DNA from 2 places in the Ramlibacter sp. MAHUQ-53 genome. Region 1 is predicted to be linked to the other one. Evidence: riboswitches for the same ligand, from Rfam matches in the RefSeq annotation. Region 1 holds a riboswitch; the other holds the start of a gene.
The links. Region 1 has a riboswitch for S-adenosylhomocysteine ahead of ahcY (adenosylhomocysteinase). Riboswitches for the same ligand answer to the same signal wherever they lie in the genome.
Positions count from the first base shown of each region.

Region 2: it holds a riboswitch for S-adenosylhomocysteine, as region 1 does, so the genes downstream of both, metH (methionine synthase) here and ahcY (adenosylhomocysteinase) in region 1, are expected to answer to the same signal.

Region 1 is NZ_JBQWTS010000013.1:55,515-62,647, reverse strand. Features, by position in the region: partial or broken gene ACT80S_RS17340 (beta strand repeat-containing protein) at 1-1,374, opposite strand, end outside; gene ACT80S_RS17335 (response regulator transcription factor) at 1,709-2,419, shown strand; gene metF (methylenetetrahydrofolate reductase [NAD(P)H]) at 2,441-3,265, opposite strand; gene ACT80S_RS17325 (TlyA family RNA methyltransferase) at 3,309-4,052, opposite strand; gene ahcY (adenosylhomocysteinase) at 4,069-5,505, opposite strand; S-adenosyl-L-homocysteine riboswitch at 5,575-5,646, opposite strand; gene ACT80S_RS17315 (c-type cytochrome) at 5,665-6,051, opposite strand; gene ACT80S_RS17310 (ATP-dependent DNA ligase) at 6,113-7,133, shown strand, end outside.
Region 2 is NZ_JBQWTS010000006.1:166,934-174,066, forward strand. Features, by position in the region: gene ACT80S_RS11225 (tripartite tricarboxylate transporter substrate binding protein) at 1-355, shown strand, start outside; gene recQ (DNA helicase RecQ) at 389-2,266, opposite strand; gene ACT80S_RS11235 (homocysteine S-methyltransferase family protein) at 2,360-3,409, shown strand; gene ACT80S_RS11240 (hypothetical protein) at 3,431-4,570, opposite strand; S-adenosyl-L-homocysteine riboswitch at 4,665-4,736, shown strand; gene metH (methionine synthase) at 4,810-7,133, shown strand, end outside.

The DNA.
Region 1 (7,133 bases):
GTCGCTGCCATCCAGCCCCTGCGACTCGTCGAGGGTGATGCCATTGAGCGTGCGCTCGATGGAGGCGGTGGGCGCGTCGTCGACGAAGGCCAGGACGCCCAGCTCCCGGGTCGCGAACGAGCCCGTGTCGATGGAGAACGCGCCGATGTCGAAGGAAGCGTCGAGGTTACCGTTGGCGTTGCCGAGGTTTTCGACCAGGAGGCGGTCATGGAGGGAAGCCGTCGTGTACCGGACCACGTCGCCTGCTTCCACGCCGGTGAGCTTCAGCGTGCTGCCCGAGAAGTCCGCCGTGATGCCATTGGAGGAGGTGGCGCCACCTTCCGAGAAGTTGATCACGAGCGTACCGCGGGTGATGGTGACGCTCGAGATATTGATCGTGTCGTCGTTCCCGTAACCCGGGATGAAACTCGCCCCCTTTTCCGTGTTGTCACCATTGAGTTTCGCGGTCAGCAGGAGCGTGGCCCCCTTCGGCGGCTGCAACTGGACCACGGTGAACGTGGCCGCGTCGACCTGGTAGTACTCGTTGAACTGGATGTTGGCCGCGACGTCCGCCTCATTCTGGTCGAGGTTGGGAACCGTGTAGGTCGTGGTCGGGCCCTTGACGAAGGTGAAGTACATGCCTTCACCCGGATCGATCATCTGGTTGTTGGTGCCGATGGTGGTGGTGCCACCGGCATTGCCCGTGTTGACCGTGTCACCGCTCGACAGGCTTCCTGTGGTCGCCGGGCTCCTGCCGGTCACGACGATGGCCACTTCCTCTGTGGACGGCGAGCCATCACCGAACATCAGGAACAGGTTCTGGCCGGCCGGCGCGCCCGCGAGGGAGAAGTTGGTCGTCGTGTCGACCGCGATGTTCAGCGCGTCGGCAAGCTGCACCACGTCGTTCGCATCGGTCCCGTCAGGGTGCTTCAGCGGCTCGTACTGCTGCAGCCACAGCTTGGCCGACGTGGCGCCCACGTCGGTACCGTCCGTGCTGTTGACCCCGGTATCGAGGAAGGCGATGAAGACGATGGTGCCGCTAGCCGTCTTGCCGATGATGGCGTTGTTGTCGAAGGTGGAGGTGTAGAGGAGGACCGCCTCCCCGGTGAGCGTGAGCAACCCGGTGGGATCGCCGTCGTAGGGGGTGCTGTCGTCGGCCACGAAGCCGATGTCGCTCACGGCGCCGGTGAACGTGGTGATGGCGGTCCCGGTGGTGTTGGCCGTGGTCGCGCCATAGAGCGCGGTGGAGGTCGGGGTACCGCCCCCAGGCGCCTCCTGGCTCAACAACTGTGCAAATCGGTCCGGAATCTGGGCGGTGGTGTCGTAACTGGTGACACCACCTTGCGTTGCGTTCTGCGTGCCGGAGCTTTCGTCGACGGCAATGATCGTGGCCATGGCTGTCCCTCTTCTCGTGTCGCAGCCAATCAGGGGCCGGCCGCATCGCCCGCCAGACCACGTCGCAGCGTTGTCGCCTAGGCGTCTTAGGGTGACCCCTTAACGCCGAATTTGTAACAACAGGTCCGGGGAGCGAACGATGCGCCTACATGTGCGGGTGCAGCAATACACCGCTTGGAGTACAGCCAAAGTGTTCTTTTCGGCTTGATTTTTTGCCTTCAGGCGCGGCTTAACCTAAAAAGCATTGATCTCGATCATTGTCATTTTCACAAATGTTTTAAATCGTTAGGTTCCCATCCCTTGCTCGCACCTGATTCATGCCAGAGAGGTACTCGTGGATATCGCCGTTCTCATCGCCTACAACGACCCGGCCCGCGGACGCGAGATCTGCCGCGTGCTGGAATCCATCGCCCGCAGTGAATCCTTCGTGTGCGCGTCGTGCGACCTGGCGCGCCTGCTGGACGATGCCTCCCACCTGCGGCCCGACATCGCCATCGCCGAGATCCCCGAGGGGGAGCTCGTGGAGCGCACGCTGCGCCAGCTGCGGCGCGTGAGCCCGGGCACCCGCGTGCTGCTCGCCGCCGAAGTCGCCACGCAGGACCTGGTGATCGGCGCCATCCGCGGCGGCGCCGCGGGCATCCTGGAAGGCATCCCGGATCCGGACGACGTGGCCCAGGCCCTGGCCGCCGTGCAGGCCGACGGCGCCTGGTACGACCATGAACTGCTCTATCGCACCCTGCACCAGTGCCTGAGCACACCGCATGCGGCCGCCCCCACGGCCACCGGCGGCGAGAACCGGCTCACCGCGCGGGAAGAGGAGATCCTGACCCTCGCAGGGGACGGCCTGAGCAACAAGGAGATCGGCCGCCAGCTCGCGATCAGCGACACCACGGTGAAGACACACCTTCACCGCATCTACATGAAGCTCAATCGCAGCGGGCGCTACAAGGCCTTCCTGTCGCAGCCAGCGCCGCTCGCGCCCCTGTCCGATCCCTTGCGCCCGGGCCCGCCCGCGCGCGGTTCCGGCTGGGGCCCCCTGTCCTGAGGCGCTCCCCGGCGGAGGCGGTCAGTCCCCCAGCGCGCCGCAGATCGCCAGCACCGCCGCCGACTGGTTCATCGTGTAGAAGTGCAGGCCGGGCACGCCGGCCACCGTGAGCTGCTCGCACAGGCCGGCCACCACGTCGAGCCCGAAGGCCTTGATCGAGGCCGTGTCGTCACCGTAGCTTTGCAGGCGCAGCCGGATCCAGCGTGGGATCTCGGCGCCGCAGGCATCGGAGAACCGCATCAGCTGCGTGGAGCTGGTGATGGGCATGATGCCCGGCACGATCGGCACGTCGACCCCCAGCTTGTACAGGTCGTCGACATAGCGGAAGTAGGCGTCGCTGTTGAAGAAGTACTGCGTGATGCCCGAGTTCGCGCCGGCCTTCACCTTGGCCGCGAAGGCCTCCAGGTCCGACTGCGGCGACTTCGCCTGCGGATGCACCTCCGGGTAGGCCGCCACCTCGAGGTGGAAGTGGTCGCCCGTCTCCTCTCGGATGAAGGCCACCAGGTCGCTGGCATAGCGGAACTCGCCGCCCATGCCGTAGCCCGAGGGCAGGTCGCCGCGCAGGGCGACGATGCGCTGCACGCCGGCCGCGCGGTAGGCCGCCAGGCGCTCGCGGATGCTGGCCCGCGTCTGGCCGATGCACGAGAGGTGGGGCGCGGCGGGCACGCCCTCGCCCATGATCTCGGTGACGGCCGCCAGCGTGCCCTCCTGCGTCGAGCCGCCCGCGCCGAAGGTGACGGAGCAGAACTCCGGCTTCAGCGCGTACAGGGCCTGGCGCGCGGCGCGCAGCTTGGCCGCGCCCTCGGGCGTCTTGGGGGGAAAGAACTCAAGGCTGATGGGAAGCATCGGCTTCTCCTTCTCGCAATTCGAACAATCGGGGAATCGAGGGTCAACCGCCCTGGCGGGCGTGGATGAAGAACTCGCGGTTGCCGTCACCGCCGGCGATCGGGCTGTCGAACCAGCCCGCCACGCGCAGCCCCAGCGACTCGCAGCACACGCGCAGCCTGCGCTCCACCTCGGCGTACAGCGACGCATCGCGCACGATGCCGCCCTTGCCCACCTGCCCCGGCTGCAGCTCGAACTGCGGCTTGGCCAGCATCAGCAGGTCACCGCCCTCGGCCAGCAGCGGCGCCAGCGCCGGCAGCACCAGCGTGAGCGAGATGAACGACAGGTCGCCGGTGATGAAGCCGTAGGCCGCCTCGGGCAGGTCCGCCGCCACGAGGTGGCGCGCATTGATACGCTCCAGGCAGGCGACGCGCGCGTCGCCGCGGATGCGCGGGTGCAGCTGGCCGTGGCCCACGTCCACGCCCACCACGCGGGCCGCGCCCTGCTGCAGCAGGCAGTCGGTGAAACCGCCGGTGGACTGGCCCACGTCCAGGCACACGCGGCCCGCCACGTCGAGGCCGCTGGCGCGCAGCGCGCCGGCGAGCTTGAGGCCGCCGCGCGAGACATAGCGCACCTCGGCGTCGTCGGCCAGCTCGATCTCGCACCCGGCGGGCAGCTCCTCGCCGTTCTTGGCGACAGGCTTCCAGCCCTCGCGCGAGAGCCAGCGCATGCCCGAGGCGATCAGCCGCTGCGCCTGCGAGCGGCTGGTGGCCAGCCCGCGGTCCACGAGCAACTGGTCGGCGCGCATGCCGCTGCCTGCGCGATCAGTAGCGGTAGGTGTCCGGCTTGTACGGGCCCTGCTTGGGCACGCCGATGTAGTCGGCCTGCTCGTCGCTCAGCTCGGTGAGCTGCGCGCCGATCTTCTTCAGGTGCAGGCGGGCGACCTTCTCGTCCAGGTGCTTGGGCAGGGTGTAGACCTTGCCCACGTCGTAGCCCTCGGGGTGCGAGAACAGCTCGATCTGCGCGATCGTCTGGTTGGCGAAGGAGGAGGACATCACGAAGCTCGGGTGGCCGGTGGCGCAGCCCAGGTTCACCAGGCGGCCCTTGGCCAGCAGGATGATGCGCTTGCCGTCCTCGAAGATCACGTGGTCCACCTGCGGCTTGATCTCCTCCCACTGGCACTTGGCCTCGAGGGTCGCAACGTCGATCTCGTTGTCGAAGTGGCCGATGTTGCAGACGATGGCCTGGTCCTTCATCTTCGCCATGTGCTCGTAGGTGATGACCGACTTGTTGCCGGTGGCGGTCACGAAGATGTCGGCCTTGTCGGCGGCCCAGTCCATGGTCACCACGCGGAAGCCTTCCATGGCGGCCTGCAGGGCATTGATCGGGTCGATCTCGGTCACCCAGACCTGGGCCGAGAGGGCGCGCAGGGCCTGGGCCGAGCCCTTGCCCACGTCGCCATAGCCGGCCACCAGGGCCACCTTGCCGGCGATCATCACGTCGGTGGCGCGCTTGATGCCGTCCACCAGCGATTCGCGGCAACCGTACAGGTTGTCGAACTTGCTCTTGGTGACGGAGTCGTTGACGTTGATGGCGCGGAACATCAGCGTGCCCTTGGCCGACATTTCCTTCAGGCGGTGCACGCCGGTGGTGGTCTCCTCGGTCACGCCCAGGATCTGCGCGCTCTTGCGGCTGTACCAGGTGGGATCGACGGCCAGCTTGGCCTTGATGGACGCGAACAGGATGCGCTCTTCCTCGCTGCCGGGGTTGGTCAGGACGCTCGGGTCCCTCTCTGCGCGCTTGCCCAGGTGCATGAGCATGGTGGCGTCGCCGCCGTCGTCCAGGATCATGTTGGGGCCTTCGGTGGCCGAGCCCTTGGGGCCGAACTCGAAGATGCGGTGGGTGTAGTCCCAGTAGTCCTCGAGGGACTCGCCCTTGATGGCGAACACCGGCGTGCCGTTGGCGACGATGGCCGCGGCGGCATGGTCCTGGGTGGAGAAGATGTTGCACGAGGCCCAGCGCACGTCGGCGCCCAGCGCCTGCAGCGTCTCGATCAGCACCGCCGTCTGGATCGTCATGTGCAGCGAGCCGGTGATGCGCGCGCCCTTGAGGGGCTGCTTGGCCGCGAACTCCTCGCGGATGGCCATCAGGCCGGGCATCTCGGTCTCGGCGATGCGGATTTCCTTGCGGCCCCAGTCGGCCAGGGACAGGTCGGCGATGGCGCAGTCGGTCGTGGCTGCGGGCTTGAGGATGGCGTTCATGGGTGGCTCCAAGTCAGGTTCAACTGAAGGCCACGCCAGCCGGGGGAGGAGGCCTCACCGCACGGACAGCGTGGGTGAGCGTCGTTGCAAGAGATGGAATCCGAGCCTCGCACGGGACGTGCTGCAACGCTCCTCGGATGAAGCCCCGATTTTAGCGTGTCAGGGCTTGGCCCCGCGCGCCTCGCGTTTTTTCACCGCCGCCTCGATCCGCGCCAGCGTGGCGGCGTCGGGGTCGGGCCAGTTGCCGCCGCCCTGGCGGGCCATGTAGGCGACCGCCCGGGCGAGTTCCTCGAGGCTCAGGTCGGCGCGGCCGCCCTTGGGGGGCATCTGGCGGATGCCGGTCCAGGCGGTGGCGGTCAGGGCCGGCTGGCCCTCCCGGATCAGGGGTGCCCAGGCCTTGCGGTCCCCCAGCCGGGGGGCCTTGAGCAACCCCTCGCCGTGGCAGGCCATGCAGGCGTCGCGGACGATGGCCTCGCCGGAACGAGGGGCGGACTGGGCGCTGGCGGCCGTGGCGGCCGCCAGGAGGAGGGCGGGGATCAGGCGCATGACGGGACTATAGTGCGGCGCCCCGGTGCGGGCCGCCCCGGGCCAGTGGTAAAAGCGGGGCATGACCGCAGTGAACATGCCCGCCTCCCCGATCGACCCCATGCTGGCCAAGGTGGCCCCCGCCCTGCCCGAGGGCGACGGCTTCCTCTTCGAGCCCAAATGGGACGGCCTGCGCGCCCTGGTGTTCCGCACGCCCGCGGGCGTGGTGATCCAGGGCCGCGACCTCAAGCCCCTGAACCGCTACTTCCCCGAGCTGGAGAAGGCGCTGTCCGAGCAGCTCCCCAAGGGCTGCATCCTGGACGGCGAGATCGTCGTCTCCGGCCCGCAGGGGCTGGACGCCGAGTCGCTGCAGAAGCGGATCCAGATGTCCGAGTCCCTGATCGGGTTCCTGGCCCGCAAGGCGCCCTCCGCCTTCGTCGCTTTCGACCTGCTGGCCGCCGGCGGCCGCAGCACCATGGCCCTGCCCCTGCAGGACCGGCGCGCCCGACTCGAGCGCCTGCTGGCCGCCGCCAAGTCCCCCCTGCACCTCACCCCCCAGACCGCGGACCGGGCGGTGGCCCAGGACTGGCTGGCGCGCTTCCAGGGCGCCGGCCTCGACGGCGTCATGGCCAAGCCGGCCGACGCGCCCTACCAGCCGGCCAAGCGGACGCAGCTCAAGGTCAAGCACGCCCATACCGCCGATTGCGTGGTCGCCGGCTTCCACTGGCACACCGACCGCCAGGAGGCCGTCGGCTCCCTGCTGCTGGGGCTGTACGACGAAGCCGGCGTACTGCAGCCCGTGGGCACCGCCGCCACCTTCACCGTGGACATGCGGCGCGCGCTGGTGGCCGAACTGGCGCCCCTGCGCGAGAACGCGCTGGAGGGCCACCCCTGGCGCGACCAGGTGCAGACCCCGGAGAACCAGGGCGCCTGGCATGTGGGCAAGGCCCTGCGCTGGGAGCCGCTGCGGCCCGAGCGGGTGTGCGAGGTCAGCTACGAGCACCTGACCGGCAGGCGCTTCCGCGACGCCACCGCCTTCAAGGGCTGGCGCCTGGACAAGCCGGCGCACGCGTGCGGGTTCGACCAGCTGGCCGTGGCGACCC
Region 2 (7,133 bases), on a different contig from region 1:
GCTGCTGCCCCATGTGAAGTCCGGCCGCATCCGGGCGCTCGCGGTCACCAGCAGCTCGCGCGTGAAGATCGCGCCGGAGATCCCCACGGTGGCCGAGTCCGGCCTGCCGGGGTACTCCGCCAGCACCTGGTACGGGCTGCTGGCCCCGGCCGGGACGCCGCGCCCGGTGGTGGAGCGCATCGACCAGGCCCTGAAGAAGGTCCTCGCGGACGCCACGATCGTCGCCACGCTCGAAGCGCAGGGGCTGGTGCTTGAGCAGCAGGTCCGCGATCCCGCCGCCTTCCAGGCCTACCTGCAGGCAGAGGTGAACAAGTGGCGCCCGGTCGTCGAGGCGACCGGGGTGTCCCTCGAGTGATGCCGCGTGCGCGGCCGGGCCCGCCCGCCGGCCTCAGCGCACCCCGGCCACCACCCGCAGCACTTCCTCGCCGTAGGCCTCGAGCTTCTTGGCGCCCAGGCCGCTGATGCCCTGCAGGTCGTCCAGGCTGTGCGGGTCCTGCGCGGCGATGGCGGCGAGCGTGGCGTCCTGGAACACCACGTAGGCCGGCAGGTTGTGCGCCCGCGCCACCTCGGCCCGCCAGGCCCGCAGGGCGGCGAAGCGCGCCTGGCCGGCCTCGGTGAGCCCCGCGACCACCGCCGCCGCCGCGGGCTTGGCCGTGGCGGTGCGGCGGCCCCGCGAGGCGGGCGCGGCCACGGCCTCGCGCAGCATGACCTGCTGCTCACCGCGCAGCACCGCGCGCGAGCCCTCGGTGAGCTGCAGGGTGTTGAAGGCCGAGGCATCGACCGACAGCGCGCCGACGGCGATCAGCTGGCGCAGCACGCCGCGCAGCTGCGCCTCGCTGAACTCCGCGCCGATGCCGAAGGTCGAGACCTGCTCGTGGCCGAACTGCTTGACCTTCTCCGTCGCCTTGCCGCGCAGGATGTCCATGACGTGGCCGGCGCCGAAGCTGATGCCACTGAGCTGCTGCACGCGGTAGATGGTGGACAGCAGCTTGCGCGCGGCGTCGGTGCCGTCCCAGACCTGGGGCGGGTTCAGGCAGTTGTCGCAGTTGCCGCAGGGCTGGCTGGCCTCGCCGAAGTACCCGAGCAGCCGCACGCGGCGGCAGTCGGTGGCCTCCGCCAGGGCGAGCAGGGCATCGAGCTTGCCGCGCATGACCTGCTTGAACTCCTCGCCGGCGGGGCTCTCGTCGATCATGCGGCGCTGGTTCACCACGTCCTGCAGGCCGTAGGCCATCCAGGCGGCGGCGGGCAGTCCGTCGCGCCCCGCGCGGCCGGTCTCCTGGTAGTAGCCCTCGATGTTCTTGGGCATGTCCAGGTGGGCGACGAAGCGCACGTCGGGCTTGTCGATGCCCATGCCGAAGGCGATGGTGGCGACCATCACGATGCCGTCCTCGCGCAGGAAGCGGTCCTGGTGGCGCTGGCGCACCTCGGCATCGAGGCCGGCGTGGTAGGGCAGGGCGTTGATGCCCTGCTCCTTGAGCGAGGCCGCGGTGTCCTCGACCCGCTTGCGCGACTGGCAGTAGACGACGCCCGCCTCGCCCGCATGCTCGTTCTCGATGAAGCGCAGCAGCTGCAGCGACGGGTCCTTCTTCTCGACGATGGTGTAGGAGATGTTCGGCCGGTCGAAGCTGGAGACGAACTGGCGCGCCTCCTCGAGCTGCAGGCGCTCGACGATGTCCTGCCGCGTGAGCGCGTCGGCCGTGGCGGTGAGGGCGATGCGCGGCACGCCGGCATAGCGTTCGTGCAGCACGGTGAGGGCGCGGTATTCCGGGCGGAAATCGTGGCCCCACTGGCTCACGCAGTGCGCCTCGTCGATCGCGAAGAGCGACAGCAGCCCGCGCTCGTGCAGCGAGTCCAGCTGCGCCAGGAAGCGCGGCGTGGTCACGCGCTCGGGCGCCGCATACAGCAGGGTGATTTCGCCGCGCAGCATGCGCCGCTCGACCGCGCTGGCCTCCTCGCCGCTGAGGGTGGAGTTGAGGAAAGCGGCCTCCACGCCGGCCTCGTGCAGGGCGCCGACCTGGTCGTGCATCAGCGCGATCAGGGGCGAGACGACGATCGTCACGCCGTGCCCGGCGCGCTGGCGCACGATGGCGGGCACCTGGTAGCACAGCGACTTGCCGCCGCCGGTGGGCATGAGGACCAGGGCATCGCCGCCGGCGCTGACGTGGTCGATGATGGCGGCCTGCGGGCCGCGGAACTGCTCGTAGCCGAACACCTCGCGCAGCACGGCGAGGGGGGCGGAGGCGGGGGAATTCAGGAGAGCGGACAAGATCCGGGAATTGTCGTCGCAACGCCCGGGGGTGTGTCATCGGATCCCCCGGCCCCGCGCCGGACCCTGCCAGTTCCTACAATCACGGGGATCATGAGCTCCCCCATCGCCTACACCCGCGGCCAGGCCCTGCCCGGCATCCTCGCCCAGCGCATCGCCCTCATCGACGGTGCCATGGGCACGATGATCCAGCGCCTGCGCCTGACCGAGGAACAGGTGCGCGGCGAGCGCTTCGCCGACCACGGCGTGGACGTGAAGAACAACGGCGAGCTCCTGAGCCTGACCCGCCCGGACGTGATCCGCGACATCCACGAGGGCTTCCTGGCCGCCGGCGCGGACCTGATCGAGACCAACACCTTCGGCGCCACCTCCATCGCCCAGGACGATTACGAGCTCGGCCACCTGGCGCGCGAGCTGAACCTGGCCTCCGCGAAGGTGGCCCGCGAGGCCGCCGACAAGTTCTCCACCCCGGACAAGCCGCGCTTCGTCGCCGGCGCCCTCGGCCCCACGCCGCGCACTGCCAGCATCAGCCCCGACGTCAACGACCCGGGCGCGCGCAACGTCACCTTCGAGCAGCTGCGCGCCGCCTACTTCGAGCAGGTGCAGGCGCTGGTGGAGGGCGGGGTGGACCTGATCCTGGTCGAGACCATCTTCGACACGCTGAACGCCAAGGCTGCCCTGTTCGCGATCGACGAGTACTTCGAGCAATCGGGCGAGCGCCTGCCGATCATCATCAGCGGCACGGTGACCGACGCCTCCGGCCGCATCCTCAGCGGCCAGACCGTCACCGCCTTCTGGTACTCGGTGCGCCATGCGAAGCCGCTGGCCGTGGGCCTGAACTGCGCGCTGGGCGCGGCCCTGATGCGCCCCTACATCCAGGAGCTGGCCAAGGTGGCCGGCGACACCTACATCAGCTGCTACCCCAACGCCGGCCTGCCCAACCCCATGAGCGAGACCGGCTTCGACGAGACCCCCGAGGTCACGGCACGCCTGCTGCGGGAGTTCGCGGCCGAGGGGCTGATCAACATCGTCGGCGGCTGCTGCGGCACCACGCCGGAGCACATCGCCGCCATCGGCCAGGCCGTCGCGCCGCTGGCCGCTCGCAGCGTGCGCAAGGACTTCTTCTACAGGGACGCCGCGTAAGGCACGGGCGCGGCGCGGGCCTCACAGCACGTGGGGCTCGCCCACCTTCTGCGCGATGCAGCGGGTGACCGGCTGCAGGGACTGGCCGTCCCGCACGTCCTCCTCGGTGGCCGACTTCACCACGAAGCGCTGGTTCGGCAGCACCATGACCTCGCCCTCGTGCACCGTGGACAGCGCGTTGTAGAGGCTGAAGTGGACGGCCTTGACCCGCTGGCCCTCACCGCCGCGCATGACCAGGTGCACGTTGTAGCTGCGCAAGTCGGGCGTGACCCGCAGCACGTAGCTGCCCTCCGCCCGCACCGTGGCCGAGATGGGGCGGCTGAATTCGAATCCGGTGCCGGGTGCCAGCGGCAGGGCCTTGGTGCCCACCCACCCCTTGTGCACGTCGTCGCCCGTCACGCGGGCGTCGGGGAAGGCCCACAGGCGCTCGATGGCCTCGGTGAACGGCGCCGTCACGTCCTCCACCAGCAGGGCCACGTCCAAGGTGGCATGCATCGTCTTCAGGATGGAGGCCGCCCGGTAGAAGTTGAAGGAGCCGGTGGCGAAGTGGGCGTAGTCGCGGAGCTGGACCACGGTGCGCAGGTCCAGCCCGCGGTCGCCGGCCTGCTCGCGCATGCGCTCGACCTCGCGGCGCTCCTGCGGGGTGGGCAGCAGGATGCCCAGGGCCTTGTGGTCACCCGAACGGGTGGCCGCGGCATAGACCATGGCCTGCGCCCGACGGGTGGGGTGCTGCACCATGCGGGAGAACACCTTGCCCGACTCGGATTTCAGCGCGGCGTGGCCCGGCACGTCGGGGTCGGCATCGGGGGTGAAGGCCCGCAGCAGCCGGGGCGCGTGTTCCAGCGTCGTCGAGAGGTTGGCGTTGATGGTGCGGTTCAGGCGCAGGGTGTCCTGCTCCTCGGGCGAAAGGCCGGAGCGGGCCTGCGACCCCAGGGCCCGCCACTCCTCCGCCAGGGACTCGGCGAACTCCTCGTGCAGGCGCTCGATCGAATCGGCCCGGTGGGCCGAGGGGTGGTGGGGGTCGAGGTCAGACAGGCGGCTGCACAGGGCGTAGTTGAGCGAGGTCAGCGAGGACGACGAGCTGGCGGCCCGGGGCGTCGCCACTTGGGCGGCGTGGACCAGGGTGGGGGCGAGGAAGCGTTGGCTGGTGGTCTTGAACATGGCGGGTTCCTGCGGGCAAGACCGGTCCGTAACAACCACTCCGGTCGAGTTGCCTGCCCTGTCCCGCCCGCGGCGCAGCCGGTAAAATGCCGGTCCACTCAAGGAGCGCTGCAGCGCCGGGCCCGCCCGGCGTCAGGCTTGAGGAATCCAACCGCGCTCACCTAGCCCCGTGTTTCCCCGCCAGGTGAGTCCACATGCAGACCGACGCTCCCCATCCCGACACCCTTCCCGTCCCTCCCATGCGCCTCGCGGGCCTCGAACCCGTGCTGGTCGGCGAGAAGACGCTGTTCGTCAACATCGGCGAGCGCACCAACGTCACCGGCTCCAAGGCCTTCGCCCGCCTGATCCTGAACGGCCAGTTCGAGGAGGCCCTGGCCGTGGCCCGCCAGCAGGTGGAGAACGGCGCCCAGGTGATCGACATCAACATGGACGAGGCCATGCTGGACAGCCAGGCGGCGATGGTGCGCTTCCTGAACCTGGTCGCCAGCGAGCCCGACATCGCCCGCGTGCCGATCATGGTGGACAGCTCCAAGTGGGAGGTGATCGAGGCCGGCCTGCGCTGCATCCAGGGCAAGGCCATCGTCAACTCGATCAGCCTGAAGGAAGGCGAGGCCCCGTTCCGCCACCAGGCCAAGCTGATCAAGCGCTATGGCGCCGCCGCCGTGGTGATGGCCTTCGACGAGAAGGGCCAGGCCGACACCTACCAGCGCAAGATCGAGATCTGCGAGCGGGCTTACCGGCTGCTGGTGGACGAACTCGACTTCCCGCCCGAGGACATCATCTTCGACCCCAACATCTTCGCGATCGCCACCGGCATCGAGGAGCATGACAACTACGCGGTCGACTTCATCGAGGCCACCCGCTGGATCAAGCAGCACCTGCCCGGCGCCAAGGTCTCGGGCGGCGTGTCCAACGTGAGCTTCTCCTTCCGCGGCAACGACCCGGTGCGCGAGGCGATCCACACCGTGTTCCTGTACCACGCCATCCAGGCGGGCATGGACATGGGCATCGTCAACGCCGGCATGGTCGGCGTCTACGACGAGGTGGAGCCCACCCTGCGCGAGCGCGTGGAGGACGTGGTGCTCAATCGCCGGCCCGACGCCGGCGAGCGCCTGGTGGAGATCGCCGAGCAGGCCAAGGGCGCGGCCAAGGACGACAGCAAGCGCAACGAGTGGCGCAACGGCACGGTGGAACAGCGCCTGTCGCATGCGCTGGTGCACGGCATCACCGACTTCATCACCGGGGACACCGAGGAGGCCTACCGCAACGTGCTGGCCCAGGGCGGCCGCCCGCTGCACGTGATCGAAGGCCCGCTGATGGACGGCATGAACATCGTGGGTGACCTGTTCGGCCAGGGCAAGATGTTCCTGCCCCAGGTGGTGAAGTCCGCCCGCGTGATGAAGCAGGCGGTGGCCCACCTGATCCCCTACATCGAGGAGGAGAAGCGCCAGCAGGAGGCGGCCGGCGAGGACGTCAAGGCCAAGGGCAAGATCGTCATCGCCACCGTCAAGGGCGACGTGCACGACATCGGCAAGAACATCGTCACCGTGGTCCTGCAGTGCAACAACTTCGAGGTGGTGAACATGGGCGTGATGGTCCCCTGCCACGAGATCCTGGCGCGGGCCAAGGTCGAGGGCGCGGACATCATCGGCCTGTCGGGCCTGATCACGCCCTCGCTGGAGGAGATGCAGTACGTCGCCGCCGAGATGCAGAAGGACGAGCACTTCCGCCTGCGCAAGATCCCGCTGCTCATTGGCGGCGCCACCTGCAGCCGCGTGCATACGGCGGTGAAGATCGCGCCCCACTACGAGGGCCCGGTGGTCTACGTGCCCGATGCCTCGCGCAGCGTGAGCGTGGCCACCAGCCTGCTGTCCGAGCAGGCGGCCAAGTACATCGACGAGGTGAACGCCGACTACGAGAAGGTGCGCCAGCAGCACGCCGGCAAGAAGCAGGCGCCGCTGTGGCCGCTGGACAAGGCGCGCGCGAACAAGACGCCGATCGACTGGTCGGCCTACACCCCGCCGCAGCCGAAGTTCATCGGCCGGCGTGTGTTCCGCAACTTCGACCTCGCCGAGCTCGCGAAGTACATCGACTGGGGCCCGTTCTTCCAGACCTGGGACCTGGCCGGGCCGTTCCCCGCGATCCTGAAGGACGAGGTCGTGGGGACCGAGGCCGTGCGTGTCTACGCCGACGGCCAGCGCATGCTCAAGCGCCTGATCGAGGGCCGCTGGCTCACCGCCAATGCGGTCATGGGGCTGTGGCCTGCCAACACCGTGAACGACGACGACATCGAGCTGTACACCGACGAGTCGCGCTCGCAGGTGGCCATGACCTGGTACGGCCTGCGCCAGCAGGCCGAGAAGCAGGCGGTGGACGGCGTGATGCGCCCGAGCCGCTGCCTGGCCGACTTCGTCGCGCCCAAGGGCGTGGCGAAGGACTACGTGGGCGTCTTCGCCGTGACCGCCGGCATCGGCGTGGACAAGAAGGAGCAGTACTTCCTCGACGACCACGACGACTACTCCGCGATCATGCTCAAGGCCCTGGCCGACCGTCTGGCCGAGGC